Regions from separate parts of the Streptosporangium sp. NBC_01639 genome, predicted to be linked through region 2. Evidence: riboswitches for the same ligand, from Rfam matches in the RefSeq annotation. Region 2 holds a riboswitch; the other holds the start of a gene.
The links. Region 2 has a riboswitch for cyclic di-AMP ahead of OHA77_RS28070 (C40 family peptidase). Riboswitches for the same ligand answer to the same signal wherever they lie in the genome.
Positions count from the first base shown of each region.

Region 1: linked by a shared signal. The riboswitch ahead of OHA77_RS22170 (NlpC/P60 family protein) and the one ahead of OHA77_RS28070 (C40 family peptidase) in region 2 are both predicted to bind cyclic di-AMP.

Region 1 covers NZ_CP109272.1:4,842,949-4,851,219, forward strand. Annotated here, with positions in the region: gene OHA77_RS22145 (L-aspartate oxidase) at 1-45, shown strand, start outside; gene OHA77_RS22150 (type III pantothenate kinase) at 45-827, shown strand; gene lysX (bifunctional lysylphosphatidylglycerol synthetase/lysine--tRNA ligase LysX) at 897-2,354, shown strand; gene OHA77_RS22160 (helix-turn-helix domain-containing protein) at 2,539-3,153, opposite strand; gene OHA77_RS22165 (LuxR family transcriptional regulator) at 3,322-3,570, shown strand; gene OHA77_RS22170 (NlpC/P60 family protein) at 3,636-4,682, opposite strand; cyclic di-AMP (ydaO/yuaA leader) riboswitch at 4,688-4,834, opposite strand; gene OHA77_RS22175 (amino-acid N-acetyltransferase) at 5,176-5,808, shown strand; gene OHA77_RS22180 (RDD family protein) at 5,933-7,273, shown strand.
Region 2 covers NZ_CP109272.1:6,136,317-6,144,587, reverse strand. Annotated here, with positions in the region: gene OHA77_RS28090 (O-methyltransferase) at 18-671, shown strand; gene OHA77_RS28085 (Uma2 family endonuclease) at 774-1,361, shown strand; gene OHA77_RS28080 (branched-chain amino acid aminotransferase) at 1,419-2,513, opposite strand; gene OHA77_RS28075 (3-isopropylmalate dehydrogenase) at 2,686-3,732, opposite strand; cyclic di-AMP (ydaO/yuaA leader) riboswitch at 3,875-4,105, shown strand; gene OHA77_RS28070 (C40 family peptidase) at 4,108-4,791, shown strand; gene OHA77_RS28065 (hypothetical protein) at 4,863-5,303, opposite strand; gene OHA77_RS28060 (helix-turn-helix domain-containing protein) at 5,427-7,076, opposite strand; gene OHA77_RS28055 (hypothetical protein) at 7,292-7,552, shown strand; gene OHA77_RS28050 (helix-turn-helix domain-containing protein) at 7,695-8,271, shown strand, end outside.

The sequences.
Region 1 (8,271 bases), 1.3 Mb from region 2:
TCGGCACCGGCTCTTGACATCGCATTGGACCTTCGGGGGAATTGATGCTGCTTGCCATCGACGTCGGTAACACGCACACCGTTCTCGGCCTGTTCGAGGGCGACGAGGTCATCGAGCACTGGCGGATCGCCACCGACGCCCGGCGGACGGCCGACGAGATCGCCGTCGTCCTGCAGGGTCTGCTCGGCCAGTCGCCCCTGATCAAAGGCACCGACGTCGACGGCATCGTGCTCTGCTCCACGGTTCCGTCGGTGCTCAACGAGATGCGCGAGATGTGCCGCCGCTACTACGGCGACGTCACCGCGGTGATCGTCGAGCCCGGCATCCGCACCGGGGTGCCGGTCAGGATGGACAACCCGAAGGAGGTCGGCAGCGACCGGATCGTCAACGCGCTGGCGGCCATTCAGCTGTACGGCGGGCCGTGCGTCATCGTCGACTTCGGCACCGCGACCTCCTTCGACGCGGTCTCGGCCAAGGGGGAGTACGTCGGCGCGGTGACCGCCCCGGGCATCGAGATCTCGGTGGACGCGCTGGCCGCGGCCGGGGCGCAGCTGCACAAGGTGGAGCTGATCCGGCCGCGTTCGGTGATCGCCAAGAACACGGTCGAGGCACTCCAGGCGGGCATCATCTACGGGTTCGCCGGTCAGGTGGACGGGATCGTCGAGCGGATGGCCGCCGAGCTGGCCGACGACCCGGACGACGTCACGGTGGTCGCCACCGGCAGCGCGGCGCCGCTGGTGGTCAGCGAGGCACGCTCGATCGACATGCACGAGCCGTGGCTCACGCTGATCGGACTCCGGCTGGTCTATCACCGCAACACCGCCTAGCGCGGACATCGGTAACCTTGGCCTGTGACCGATGAAGTGACGAACCCAGCCGAGGATCTGCCCGAGCAGATGCGCGTGCGCCGGGAGAAGCTCGACCGCCTCCGCTCCGAAGGCGTCGACCCCTATCCGGTGAACTTCCCGCGCACCGCGACCAACGTCGAGATCCGTGAAAAATATGCCGATCTCCCCGTAGACACCGCGACCGGCGACAAAGTGGGCGTTGCTGGTCGGGTCATGCTCTCCCGGACCGGAGGCAAGCTCTGCTTCGCCACCCTCCGCGACGGCTCCGCCGACCTCCAGGTCATGATCTCGCTGGACCGGGTGGGAGAAGACTCCCTGGCCGCATGGAAGCGCGACGTCGACCTCGGTGACCACGTCGGCATCGAGGGCGAGGTCATCACCTCCCGCCGGGGTGAGCTGTCCATCCTCGCCGACCGCTGGGCGATCACTTCGAAGTGCCTGCGCCCGCTGCCGGAGAAGCACGCCGGGCTCACCGACCCCGAGGCGCGGGTCCGCCAGCGCTACCTGGACCTCATCGTCAACGACGAGGCGCGGAAGGCGGCCCACACCCGTAGCGCCGTGGTGCGGGCGATGCGCGACTTCTGGCACGGGGAAGGCTATCTCGAGGTCGAGACGCCGATGCTCCAGCCGATCCACGGCGGCGCGACGGCCCGGCCGTTCAAGACCCACATCAACGCCTACAGCATGGAGCTCTACCTCCGCATCGCGATCGAGCTCTACCTCAAGCGGCTCGTGGTGGGCGGCATCGAGAAGGTCTTCGAGATCAACCGCAACTTCCGCAACGAGGGCGCGGACGCCACCCACAACCCCGAGTTCACCATGCTCGAGGCCTACGGCACCTATCTCGACTACAACGACATGGCCGACCTGACCCAGCGGATGATCCAGAGCGCGGTGGTGGCCGCCCTCGGCCACTCCGTGGTGACCCACGAGGGCCAGGAGATCGACCTGGGCCTGCCCGAGTGGCCGAGGATCACCCTCTACGGGTCGGTGTCGGAGGCCCTGGGGCAGGAGATCACCACCGAGACGCCGCTGGAGCAGGTCCGCAAGTACGCGGACGCGCACGACATCCACTGGGATCCCAAGTGGGGCCAGGGCAAGCTCGTTCAGGAGATCTTCGAGGAGCTCGTCGAGCACACCCTCATCCAGCCCACGTTCGTCATGGACTATCCGCTGGAGACCTCCCCGCTGACCCGCCAGCACCGGGACAACCCGCTCCTCACCGAGAAGTGGGACCTGATCGGGTTCGGCACCGAGCTCGGCACCGCCTACTCGGAGCTGGTCGACCCGGTCGAGCAGCGCCGCCGCCTCACCGAGCAGTCCATGCTCGCCGCCGGCGGCGACCCCGAGGCCATGCAGCTTGACGAGGACTTCCTCACCGCCCTGGAATACGCGATGCCGCCCACCGGTGGTATGGGGCTCGGCGTGGACCGCCTCGTGATGGCCTTCACCGGCAAGAACATCCGCGAGACCATTCTGTTCCCCCTCGTCAAGCCGGCGGGCTGAGCCGCACCGGACATGACCGTTCCCGTGCCGGTGGTCCCCGGACCACCGGCACGCTCCGGGCTCCGTACGGCTCGGCGGCGCCGGGACGGCCGCAGTGCCGCCGTCCAGGAGTTCTGCGGCCTCGGGTGCGTCCGTACGACGTGCGGTGTACCGGGCAGCGGCGGCCGGCACCGGGCGCCCGCATTCAGGGTGTGCCGGCCGGTCGTGCGGGAGTGCGGGCGAGCCCGGCCATCAACCAGCGCAGCGACTCGGCGAACAGCGCGGACGGCACCGCGGCGCGATCGATGCGGCGCTGGGTGACCAGCCCCTCGAAAAGCCCGATGATCGCGGTCGCCACGGTGACCGGATCGTGTCCCCCGCAGTACGGGGCCACCAGCCGGGCGACGGTCGCCCGGGGCACCCTCCAGCGGGCGGCCAGCCGGTCGAGCAATTCCGGCCGGGTCAGCGCGTAGCGCAGAAACTCCATTTCCAGGGTGCTCCGCGCCGTGTGATGGTCGGCCACTCCAGCCAGATACGCCCCAAATGCCGCAAAAGTTGCCTCGTCCCCCTCCTGCCGGGAGGCGATTTCCCCGGCGTCATCAAGGGGGTGGGCCGCGTAGTCGTCAAAGAGCGCGAGGAAGAGTTCGTCCTTTCCGGCGAAATGAGAGTAGAGCGCGCCGACCGTGTGACCTGCCCTGGAGGCGATCTCATCGACGGAGGCGCCGGTGAAACCTTGTTCTGTGAAGACCTCGGCGGCGGCGGCCAGCAGCCGCCCACGGGTGCGTGTCTTGGCTTCGCTCCGACTTAACCGCAAAGGCACCGACATATCATGAGTACTTCACGTAGCGATCGCTATGTCAATGGCGTCCGCCACCTCTATGGAGAAGGGAACTTGACGACCTTTGAACAAGGCGTTTACCGTTCCTGAGGGGCGTTATTGATTCCAACATACTCACGCCTGATTTCCAGTGCGGGGGAGCGGCTTTAGATGGCATACCCGGAAGTGGATTCCCGTCGTGGCGACAGCCTCCTGGGCATGGGCGAGATCGGTCTCAGTGCCGAGGATCTCGTGCTCCTGGCGGAGCTTGCCAAGGGCGTCACCGTGGACCGGGTGGGGCGTCGCCTCGACATCAGTGGCCGGACCGTCCGGCGCAGGCTCCGGGGGATCTGTGATCGCATCGGCGTGGCCACGGCGATCGAAGCCGTGGCCTGGGCCGCCCGTCGTCGGCTGATCTAGGTCCGGCTCGCAGCGGTCTGTCTCGGCCCGAGAGCCGATCCAGGTCCGGCCCGCAGCCGGCTGTCTCAGTCCGCGACCCGCACGCCGCCGGCGAAGGGGCGGTTGTCGATCGAGGCGATGTGGATGACGTCACCGGTCTGGGGGGCGTGGATCATCATGCCCGCGCCGACGTAGATCCCGACATGGTGCAGGTCACCGTAGAAGAAGACCAGGTCGCCGGGGCGCAGTTCGTTTCTGGACACGTGGGTGCCCGCGGTCCACTGGTCCCCGGTGTAGTGCGGCAGGCTGATGCCGACCTTCTGGTAGGCCCACATGACCAGACCGGAGCAGTCGAAGGAGTTCGGGCCCTCGGCCCCCCAGACATAGGGCTTGAGCTGCTGGGTGAGTGCCCAGCGGGCGGCCTCGGCGGCCTTGCCGTCGCCGACGATCGGCACGCTGATCCGCACCCTGCTGCCTATGGTGGTCTTGGCCCGGCTGCGCACCTCGCTGAACAGGTTGCTCTCGACCCTGGTGACCAGGCGTTCGATCTTGGTGCGCTTGGTGCCGATCTCCGCGAGGAGCTTCTTCACCTCGCTGGTCCGCGCCTTGGCACTGGCCTGCGCCCGTTCGGCGGTCTTGATCGCCTGAGCGACCTGGGCGACCTCCTCGCTCTGTTGCTGCTGGAGGGCGTAGTACGTGGTGGCCTGGTCGAGGAAGGCGTCGGGGTCGCTCGACTGGGTGAAGGCGAGGGCCGAGCCCAGTCCCCCCGTCATGTAGGAGCTCTGCGCCAGGAGGCTGGCCCTGGTGCGCCGGGCCGCGAGCTCGGACTCGCTGCCCGCGAGGGTCTTCTTGGCCGCCTCCGAGGCCCGCTGGGCCTGCTTGAGCTTGACCCGCTCGCCGTTGTACTGCTCGCTCAGCGTCTCGATCTCGGTGTGCAGCTTCTCGACCTGCTTGGAGAGCTCTCCAAGATTGGGCTTCGGGTCGGCGGTGGCCGCGACCAGAGGGGTACCGAGGGTCAGGGAGGCGAATGCCAGCCCGATGACCACCATTCGGTGGGTGAGTCCACGTGAGACGTGTTCCCGGCGGGCGTGTCCGCCCTCGCGCCTTCCCTCAAGGTTGCGCGTGCGCTTCACCAACAGGCTCCTCTCTCGGCCGCCTACCGGGTTAGCTGACGGGTTCGGGCCGGAGGCAGCCCTACCGGGGTGCCGGTGGCACCTCGGATTCACCCCAGGGACGAGGGTGGGTCCCCGGTTCCCCGGTTCCGGGGATTCGGCGGGTCAGCTTTTTTTACCATCGCTGACATCGAGCACGGACATTAGTGCAATTGGAGGTTCATGCTCAACCAGAACTACAAAGTCGGTAGAGGTTTCACAACTGGCACGTCACGGCGAGATCACACATCTTCATGATCAACTTGCCCATTAAGACGGGCTCCATCCGTCCTTCGGGCGCTCATGGCAGAGGTCTTCGCAGGTCCAGAACCACGGGAAAGGCGAGTTCCGACCCCTCGCCGACACGTCAGGTACGGCATGGCCGCTGAGATGTCACAGGTCATCTGGTATCTGCGGGGCGAGAGTTAAGGGTGAGCCGTAACTCACAAGCACCGAGGACGTACGCTGATCGGTCATGGAGCAGGTTGCGGAGCATTCCCCGACGCCGGCCGTACACGACACCGGGAACGCCGGGCCGGGAGGCGGAGCCGCGGACCCCGGACGGGACCGCGGAGAGGCCGGGCCGGACCCGGCCGCGGTCCGGGTGCGGCGTGCCCGCACCCGGGACGTCCACGTCATCCGGCGGCTGGTCGACACCTACGGCGGAGCCGGCCGTCGTCTTCTGGAGAAGGCCACGGTCACCCTGTACGAGGACGTCCAGGAGTTCTGGGTCGCCGAGCAGGCGGGCACCGTGGTGGGCTGCGGGGCGCTCCACGTGCTCTGGGAGGATCTCGCGGAGATCCGCACCGTCGCCGTCGACCCCGGCTGCCGAGGGCTGGGTATCGGCAACCTCATCGTCTCGGAACTCCTCCGCACCGCCGGCGAACTCGGGCTGCGCAGGGTCTTCTGCCTCACTTTCGAGGTCGGATTCTTCGCCCGGCACGGATTCCGGGAGATCCAGGGCACGCCGGTCTCGCCGGAGGTCTACGCCGAACTGCTCGCCTCATATGACGAAGGGGTCGCGGAATTCCTCGACCTGGAGCACGTCAAGCCGAACACTCTGGGAAACACCCGGATGCTGCTTCATCTGACCCAGGAACACCACTGACGCCGTCTTGATGGTCGCTGATCGGAAAGATGACTGTTGATAACTATGTCGATACCTTGTGCTGCAGCAAGCATGTGCGTCTCACATACATACGGCACATGCGCAGTCGAAGTGAGGTGACGCGGTGAGCACCGGACAGCCGCCGTACCAGGATGATCCCGACCGCGATCGCACCCCGTCGGGACAACCGGAGTACGGACAGCATCAGGCAGGCCGAGACCATGACGGACAGGACCCCGATGTAACGATCGTGGGATATCGAGCGGAGGCGTCACAGCCGCACACCGGCCCGGGCCAGGCCCAGCCGGGTTATGGGCAGCAGCCCGCCTACGGCCAGCCGGCCCAGGAGCAGTCCCCCTACGGCCAGCCGGGCTACGGCCAGCAGCAGCCGTACGGCCAGCAGGCCGCCCAGCCGGGCTACGGCCAGCAGCAGGGGACGGGTCCCTACGGTCAGCCGGGCTACGGCCAGCAGCCCGCCTACGGCCAGTCGGCCCAGGAGCAGTCCCCCTACGGTCAGCAGCCCGCCCAGCCGGGCTACGGCCAGCAGCAGGGGACGGGTCCCTACGGTCAGCCGGGCTACGGCCAGCAGCAGTCGCAGGAGCAGTCCCCCTACGGTCAGCCGGGCTACGGCCAGCAGTCGCAGGAGCAGTCCCCTTACGGCCAGCAGCCCGCCCAGCCGGGCTACGGCCAGCAGCAGCCGTACGGCCAGCAGTCCGCTCAGCCGGACTACGGCCAGCAGCAGGGCTACGGCCAGCAGCCCTCCTACGGCCAGCAACCGGGTTACGGCCAGCAGCCGGGGACGGGCCCCTACGGCCAGCCGGGCTACGGCCAGCAACCCCCTCAGCAGGGCTACGGCCAGCAGCCGGGTTACGGGCAGCAGCAGCCGTACGGTCAGCAGCCCGCCTACGGCCAGGGCTACGCCCCCCAGGGGGTGACACCCCCCGGCGTCCCGGCGCCCCTCGCGGAGTGGTGGCAGCGCCTGGTGGCCCGTCTCCTCGACTCGCTGATCGTGGCCGTCCCGGCCAACATCGTGGGTTATCTGGCCGCGATGCCGTTCGCGCCGTCGTTCAACAGTGAGACCTTCACCGTGGACGGCAGTCCCGCCATGTACGGACTCGTGTCCGGGCTCATCGTCGCGCTGGCCCTCATCGCCTACGAGATCCTCATGCTGGCGCGTAACGGCACCAGCCTGGGCAAGCAGATCATGGGCATCAGGGTCGTCCGGGTGGGCGGCCAGCTCACCGGCGGGCTCGACATGGGGAGCGCCGCCAAGCGGGCCCTCGTGCTGTTCGGCTTCTACCTCGTCTACGCGTTCAGCAATCTGCTGGGAATCATCGTCACGCTGCTGACCTCCCTGCTCGGAATTTTCGTGCTGGTGGACGTGCTGTGGCCGCTGTGGGACAAGCCCCTGCAGCAGGCTCTGCACGACAAGGTGGCCAAGACGGTCGTGGTCAAGACCAAGTAGTTCTCCGAAAATCGGGGTCGGCGGGTTGAACCGCCGGCCCCGATTTCACGTATGAGTGGGAAAACGGGCGCCGTAACGGCACGCCGCCACGGCGCGTTGGAAGTGCAAAACCCATACGTGCCGCCGGGGGGAAGGTTATGGTCGTCTCGTCGCGTTCCGGCGCCGACAATCACCGCCCGGTCGGTCATGGCGTCGACCGCGGTCTCCTATGGGTGGCCAATGGGCGGTCACTTGCCGCGGTCGGAAGTTCCCCGAGCCATCGGTCAAATGATGGTGGAAGCGCCTGTACCGCCGGTGCCGTGACGCCTCCGCCGGATTCTCTTCCGCTCCTTCTCCGACGCCTTCCGGCCGACACGGCACGACCTTCTACCGCGCCGGGCGGAGCCTGTGGTGTTGCCGGGGTTGTTGACGTACCTGAGCGCGTTTGGTGGTTATACGGCCTACGACTATGCCCCGTATGCCGGAGACGGACGTACTCTTGGTAAGAAAGCGATGAAGCCCCGCCTTCTTGTCGACGACGGCGCTGCACGGCCGGCCACCTGCCCGATGAAGCGACGACCCGCCAACCAGGCCATCTCATCACGGCGCACATTCCTTGGTGAAGAGTGTGATGGCGCACCCCCGCTCCGCGGCGGTCCCCTCCGCCTCGGCCGACACCCCCTTTCACCAGGGATTCCGTGGCGGGTGGCAGGCGGTCTCGGAGCCGGGGACCCGGACCGGCATTGGTTTTCCGACAAAGTTGATCATCGTGTGATCGACCTGTCGGTTTTTTCCGCCCGGCTTTACCCGGCGCAACCGGTAAGACGGCTGGAGAGAAGCATTAAGGTAGTGAACGACCGGCATGGCCGCCCCAGTGACGCCCACGGCTCGTCGGTGACGCTATGGTCGTGTGTGGGTGGATCCGTCGTGATCCAGCGAGCCCCGGCGCGGTCCGGGATGCCGTCGTCAAAAAATCCATGGTTCCCAGAAAGTCATCCCCGGTGCGGAGCGAGGACGAA
Region 2 (8,271 bases):
TGAGGAGAATGGCGGCCATGAAAGCGACTTATCTCGACCCGGCCATCGGGCAGTACCTCAGCGCGCACACCACCCCGCCCGACGACGTCCTCGACGCGCTCGCCATGGAGACCCGCGAGGCCACCGGCGAGAGCGCGGGCATGCAGATCTCCCCCGACCAGGGGCGGTTCCTGACCATGATCACCCAGCTCGGCCGCGCACGGAACGTGGTGGAGGTGGGCACCTTCACCGGCTACTCCTCCATCTGCATCGCCCGGGGACTGCCCCCCGGCGGCAGGCTGAGCTGCTTCGACGTCAGCGAGGAGTGGACGGCGATCGCCCGGCGCTACTGGGAGAAGGCGGGGGTCGCCGACCGCATCGAACTGCGGGTCGGCCCCGCCGCCGAACGCCTGAAGGAGCTCGCGCCCGAACAGGCCGTGGACCTGGCGTTCATCGACGCCGACAAGATCGGCTACCCCGTCTACTACGAGGCCCTGCTGCCCCGCCTCGCCCCGGGCGGCCTGATCCTCGTCGACAACACCCTGTGGAGCGGGCGCGTCGCCGACCCCACCGCCGACGACGACAGCACCCGGGCCATCCGCGAGTTCAACGACATGGTCATGGCCGACGGCCGGGTGACCTCACTGATCCTGCCCATCGCCGACGGGCTCACCATGATTCGAAAGCACTGACGAGAACTTCCCCGAACCCCGGGCGGGCGGGAATCTTTGCGATTACTTTTAGTCGCGTGTCAAACACGTTGCGCCCACCCGCGCGGAGGGGAAGATGAACCCATGGGACTGCTCATGGACAGACAGGTCACCTACCAGATCAACGATCGAGCAGAGGTCGAACGGCTCTACCTGGAGCTCGTCGATCGATTCGAGAAGCATCGGATCGAGATCATCGACGGCCGGATCGTGGTGAGGGAGTTGCCCACGCTCACCCATGCTCGAATCGTCTACCGGTTGCTGCTCCAGCTCGTCTCGGTCGCCATCGAGCAGGGGTGGGAGCTCCTGCAGGAAACCAAGATCTTCCTGAACAGCCAGGCGGATCGCTATGAGCCTGATCTCATCGCCGTCCCGGCCACGGCACGTCAGTGGGATCCCAACCACGTGTACGCGGACGCCACCTTCCTGGTCGTCGAAGTGGTCTCTCCAAGCAGCATCCACGATGATCATTTCGTCAAGCCTCGGAACTGCGCCCGAGCGGGCGTTCCGCTCTATCTGGCCATCGACGCACTTGAGAACAGGGTCAGGCTGCTCAGTTGTCCAAGTGAGGCTGGATACACCGACGAGGTATCGGTGAAACTCGGTGATCCCCTCGATCTTCCGGCACCGTGGAATCTCACGATCGACACCGGCAAGCTGATCGAGGAGTAGGCCGTACGCACAGGGAAGCCCGGCCGGGTGGGAGGCCGGGCTTCTCTCGTGTGCCGGTCAGCAGATCTTGTGGACCCAGCTGTGCGCGTCGGGGCGGGAACCGTACTGGATGCCGACGAGCTCCTCGCGGATCCGGGCGGTGACGGGACCCTGGGTGCCGTCGCCGACCGTCCAGGCGCGGTCGGCGCCCTTGACCGAACCGACGGGGGACACGACCGCCGCGGTGCCGCAGGCGAAGACCTCGGTGAGCTCGCCGGACTCGCAGCCCGCCTGCCACTCCTCGATCGACAGGCGCCCCTCCTCGGCGGTCAGGCCCAGGTCGGCGGCGAGGGCGAGGATCGAGTCGCGGGTGATGCCGGGCAGGAGCGTGCCGGTGAGGGCCGGGGTGAGCAGACGGTCGCCGTAGACGAAGAACAGGTTCATCCCGCCCATCTCCTCGACATAGCGGTGCTCGTTCGCGTCGAGCCAGACCACCTGGGCGCAGCCCTGTTCGACGGCCTGGCGCTGGGCCACGAAGGCCGCCGCGTAGTTGCCGCCGCACTTGGCGAAGCCGGTGCCGCCCGGGGCCGCGCGGGTGTACTCGGTGGACAGCCAGACCGAGACGGCCTTTTCGGCGCCGAAGTAGGCGGCCGCCGGGGAGGCGATCACCATGTACCGATACTCCCTGGAGGGGTAGTTGACACCCAGCGCGGCCTGCGTGGCGATCATGAAGGGGCGCAGGTAGAGGCTATGGCCCGGGGCGGTGGGGACCCACTCGCGATCGGTCTGGACGAGGAGCTCCAGCGACTCGACGAACGTCTCCTCGGGCAGCTCCGGCATGGCCATCCGCTGCGCCGACAGGTTGAACCGGGCGGCGTTGGCGTACGGCCGGAAGGACGCGATCGCGCCGCCCTCCTGGCGGTAGGCCTTCAGTCCTTCGAAGAACTCCTGGGCGTAGTGGAAGACCGCGGTCGCCGGATCCAGGCTCAGTGGTCCGTACGGCATGAGCCGCGCGTCATGCCAGCCCTCGCCCTCGGTGTAGTCGATCGAGATCATGTGATCGGTGAAGGTCTGCCCGAAACCCGGGTTCGCCAGTACCTGCTCGCGCTCGGCTGCGGTGCGCGCGTGGTCGGAGGGCTGCACGTCGAAGCTGAGCTTCTGAGCGGTGGTCATGACGGAAATCCTTCTCTTTGTGATGGTCTGCCGTTGAGTCCATTCTGCAATGGACCGGCTAACGGGAAACTACTGCATTGATGTCGCAAACCGGCAGGGCCGGGACAGACGAAGACGCGCCTGGCGGCTCGAGAGCCGCCAGGCGCGTCTGAGGTGGAGGAAGGCGGCTCTCTCAGCCGGTTACTCGGGCGGCGATGTCGTCGCCGATCTCATCGGTGGTCCGCCCGGCCCGGCCGGCCAGCCGCTCGACCAGATCATCGGCCACCGCCTGCTCGACCCTGGCGGCCTCGCCGGACAGGCCGAGGTGGTCCAGGAGCATGGCGACGGACAGGACGGTCGCGGTCGGATCGGCCTTGCCCTGGCCCGCGATGTCGGGGGCACTGCCGTGCACCGGCTCGAACATGCTCGGCGCGGTGCGGTCGGGGTTGACGTTGCCGCTGGCCGCCAGGCCGATGCCGCCGGCGATGGCGGCGCCGATGTCGGTGAGGATGTCGCCGAACAGGTTGTCGGTGACGATCACGTCGAACCGCTCCGGCTGGCTGACGAAGAACATCGAGGCCGCGTCGACGTGGCAGTAGTCGGTCTCGACGTCGGGATATTCCAGGCTGACCCGGTCGAACGTGCGGGCCCAGAGGTCACCGGCGTAGGTGAGCACGTTGGTCTTGTGGACCAGCGTCAGCTTCCTGCGCGTCCGGCCGAGCGCCTTGTCGAAGGCGTAACGGACGACCCGTTCGACGCCGAAGGCCGTGTTCACCGAATCCTGGGTGGCGACCTCGTGCGCCGTGCCCCGGCGCAGCACGCCGCCGGCCCCGGCGTACGGCCCCTCGGTGCCCTCACGGACGACGATCATGTCGACGTCCTCGGGGCGGGCCTTGCCCAGCGGGGACTCGACCCCGGGGAAGAGCTTGACCGGGCGGAGATTGACGTAGTGGTCGAGCTCGAAGCGGATCTTGAGTAGCAGATCGCGCTCCAGGATGCCCGGGGGCACGCTGGGGTCGCCGATCGCGCCGAGCAGGATCGCGTCGTATCCCCGCAACTCGTCCAGGACCGTCTCGGAAAGGATCTCACCGGTCTTGTGGTAGCGCTTGGCGCCAAGATCGTAGGTGGTGGTCTCCACCTTCGCGCCGACCGCTTCGAGGACCTTCAGGCCCTCGGTGACGACCTCTGCTCCGATCCCGTCTCCGGGGATGACTGCCAGGCGAATGTTACGCGCGTCCATACCGGAACCCTACCGCCCCGTCTCGGTAGACGAACACCCATCTCACCCATCGGACAGTCTGCGCCCGCAAAACCCCCTGATCGTTTTGTCCGCTTTTGCGCGGTCTTGACCCTTTCGTGAAGTTTCGTTATGGTCCTCTGCATTCGAACCGATGCCTAATCCGTGCAGGTCGTCCCCCCTTTCGGTCTGCACGGAGCCGGGGAACCACTTCCGGGGTCCACGGCCGCCCGGGACATCGCTCCGCATGCCGGAGCCGTGTCTCAGGCCGCCTGCACGGGATCCCTTGGGGCGAATCAGCGCTTTTCTCGCGCCGTAGGGCGGCCTCCACGCCCGAGCCCGACAGCTAACCCGGCCGGCCTTATGGAAGGAACCATCTTGTCCGGCAAGATCTACCCCCGTGTCCTGCCCCTTTTCGTGGCCGGCGCCGCCGTGTTCGCGACCCCCTCCCTCGCCCTGGCGGACGCCCCCCTCCCCTCCCCCGAACCCGCCGCCGAGGCTCCGACGATCCCCGGCGCCAAGCCCGCGGCCGAGATCCCGATGCTCACCCCTCCCAAGCCCGCGACCGGGACGCAGACGCTCACCGGCGCCAAGCTGAAAGAGGCCCTCACCGCCAAGGCCCCGGTCCCCGCCTGGAAGAAGGCCGTGAAGTGGGCCCTGTCCAAACGTGGCACGCCGTACGTCTGGGGCGCCACCGGCCACGGCGGCTTCGACTGCTCCGGCCTGATGCTCCGTGCCTACGGCGCCGCCGGGATCAAGCTGCCCCGCGTCACCTACGACCAGTACGCGGCGTTCTCCAAGAAGGTCTCCTGGAAGAACCTCAAGCCCGGCGACCTGGTCTTCTTCCACGGTCTCGGCCATGTCGGCATGATCAGCAAGCCCGGCTACATGGTCCACGCCCCGCAGACCGGCGACGTGGTCAAGGAGGAGAAGCTCACCGCCTGGCGCCGTGACAGCTTCGCCGGCGCCGTCCGCCCCGACCGTGAGGGCGTCAAGCTCTCCATCGAGCAGGCCAAGCTCGCCGCCGCACCCGCCCCCACGACGCTCGCGGCCCAGTCCTGAGCAGTGGGGCGCCGCGTGAACGGGAGGCGAGGCACCCGGCGCATCGGGTGCCTCGCCTCCGTGTACTGCGGCTATTCCTTCTTCCACTCGCCGCATTTGACGTCGCCTGTGCGGTACTTGACGCACGCCCGGACACCGTATCCAGGATTGGACAGGTACTGGACCCCCGCGAAGTAGGTGCCGTCCCCTTGCGAGACCACCGTCTTCGGTCCGCAGATCCGCCCGTCGGTGCGCTCCAGGTAGATCTTCATTCCCTTCCACTTGGTCGTTACCGTGGCAGCGTTCTTGTCCGAGATACGCAGCTGTGAATGCTTCACCTTGGTCGATCCGAACGTAAAGCTGTAGGGAGAGCCGAAGGTGTAGGAGTAATCCGGATACCCCGGTCCTGATGCACACTTGCTCGCCGCGGCGAACTCTCGATCTTCTGTCATTTCAGCATGTGCCGCGGGCCCAACGGACAGTGCGACGACCGAAGCCAAAGCCGTGACAGCGGCCGACCTCCATCGGTTCATGCCAACCACCCCTTGCCGTGTTCGGCACCGCAGTTGCGATGCCTCCACCACCGTCTCCGGCGGTGGCCACGAGTGACAAGCGGTTCATCGTCCCGTGTCGTGGTGGGACATCCGTGCACGCGACTACCAGCCATTTCGTCCCGAGCGCGGGACGGCATCATCGGCCCGATAAGTGATCAGCAAGGGCGTCTCGGTCACCCGAATCGAGTCGCCTGGTCGCAGCGCTGCGGTCGTGCCGTCGATGCCGGTGAGTGATTCGGCACCGGGGCCCGCAGTGGTATCCGCCGTACCCGTATGGGTCCAGCGGACGATCAATCGGCGGTCCGTCTCGTCGATGAACTCACACTGCCACGCGTTGCCGGGCAATCCTGCGGGAGACCCCTGCCCGCAGCCGCGCAGCCGGGTCCCGACCAGCCACCGCTGGAGCGTCTCCACCGCGAGTCCCGCCCCGGTCGGCGGGGTCCCCTCCGCCTGCAGCACCAGCGGTAGCCGACCGGATCCCCAGTTGTAGAAATACATCCGCGCCAGGCCGAATTCTCTGCCGTAGAGCCCGGCGAGATAGAAACGCATCGCGTAGTCGACGGAGCGTCGCCGATCGAGCGAGCCCTGCAGGGGGATGTCATACGTGGTGCCCGTATTCCACAACGCAGGATGGACGCCGGCCGCGTGCATGGTGCTGTCAATCTCGGTGAGCAGCCGCACGAGCGTCTCCGGCGGGTCGGTGGCGTGGCGCTGGTGCAGCTTCACGCCGGCGGCGTCGCAGTGCTCATAGCCTCCCAGCTCGGCGAACCTGCGCAGGATGTCGCGCCCTTTGGCCTGCCACAGCTGTCCCATGGAGGGGCACACGATGACAGCGTCGGGGTCGGCGGAACGCACAATCGTCGCTGCCCTTCGCGTCATCTCCACCAGAGTGTCGACCGACCCAGAGTAGAACCTCGGGTCGGTGGCATAGGCCCACAACTCGTAGGCTTCCAGCCTGCCCCGATATCGCTCGACGAGAGCACGGACGAATCGGTCCCAGTCGGCTAGGTCGTCCGGCGGCGCGGTACGCGAACCATCAGGGTAGGCGCCTTTCGGCGAGTTCGGTGCTGCCCACTGCGGCGTACCGCCCAGCACGAACAGCGCGGGCAGGTCCGCGTGCCGCGCACCGTCGACCAGCCTGTCGAGCGTGGCCCAATCGAAACGGTCCCGCTGCGGCTGCAGGTTCGCCCATCGCGTGTGGCTGTCCCACAACCGCACGCTGCCAACCCTGAACGACGGCATCGCGCCGGTGGTGCTGTTCGTCGTCACGCCGAACAGCGCCGAGGGCACCGAATCCGGATCCGTCACCCAGGAGAGAGCGGCAATCGGTTCGGTGGACGCGACACCAGTCGTGTTCGGCGTGCTCGAATGGACCAGGAGGAACGTGAGTAGGACAAGCGCGGCGAGCGCCCCGACCGTCAACCGCCTGTGGCGCCGACCGGCGGCCTGTGGCCTGCTTGCCCTTATGGCGGGCGGGTCCTTCATCGGTCGCGACGGCTGCGGAGATTTCCCGGTCGAGCACCGCCACCGGAGTAGCAGGTCGTTCAGCTCCTGGCCGGAGGCGCCGCATGCCTGACCGATCTTCGCCACCAGTTGGTAGTCCGGCGGGTTGCCACGCCCGGTGCAGTAGCGATGCAGCGCGGAGCTACTGGTGTAGGTCCGCCGGGCCAACTCCGCATAGCTCAGGCCGCTGCGCTGCTTCAACTCCGACAAGAGCCCGGCAAGGTCATCCCGTTGCCGCTCCACGGCCATGCCGATGCCCCCCGTGGCTAGCGCCTCCGCGACAGGCTGCCACGATATGTCCCATCGTGAAGCCGAAACGGCGGACTAACTAATGTCCTGCGCCGTAAATCCTTCGGGTTGTGCGGCAGGGTCCACGGCTGGCTGATGGTCGCAGTCATCGTGCTGCTGAAGGTTCGACCCCTTCTGGTCGTGTCGCTCGATCCGGGTCCGCAGGTCCTCGAGGGATGAAGATCCACGACTGGTACTGCCAGGGCTTGAGTGCGTCGGCGGCCAGGATGCGGCGGACGGTGTCGACGTTCACTCCTTGGCTGATGCGACTGCGCTACGGAGGCTCAGCCCACCGCTGGGACTTTGCCATCTATTCGGCAGGCAAGGACAGCTATGAGGACCGGATCTGGTCCACCGGCAGCCCGCAAGAGGCCCTCGACCTTGTCTGCGACATCTACGCCACGAACACCTGGCCGCTGAGCCAGCCCGGCACATGATCAGCTTTCAGGTCAACCGCCGAGACTTCCAAAGTCGACCACTTAGCCGACATGGCGCAATGATTCGCAACATAACAAGATATTTCACAACTTCGGGCGTACCGTCGCAGCCAACACCCCCCAACAGTGACGAAGTGGCTCGATGGCAACCTCCACACGCATCGACGAGGCAAAAGGCATTCTCGCGGCGCGTCTGCGCGCGCTCCGCTCGGACGCCGGCCTGACCGGGCGGGCACTGGCCGCGCGGACCGGTCTGGACCACACGAAGATATCCAAGATCGAGAACGCCGTTCAGATGCCGAACCAGACGGACATCCGGGCGTGGTGCAGGGCGTGCGACGCCGACGAGCAGGTAGTCGATCTGATCGCGGCGGCCCAGAACATCGACGCCATGTACACGGAGTGGCGGCGTCTGGAGGAGACGGGACTCGGACGTGTGCAGCGTTCGTTCCAGCCTCTGTACGAGAAGACCAGCCGGTTCCGCGTGTGGCAGCACTCGGCGATCCCCGGCCTGCTCCAGACCGCCGGATACGCGCGGGGACATCTGCGGACCGTCATCGACTTCCGCAACATCCCGGACGACATCGACGCAGCGGTGGCCGCACGGCTGCGGCAGCAGGGCGTGTTGCGTGACGGCACCAAACGGTTCGCGTTCATCGTCGGTGAGCAGGCGCTCCGCACACCGCTGGTCGGGCCGGCGGAGATGATCACCCAGCTGG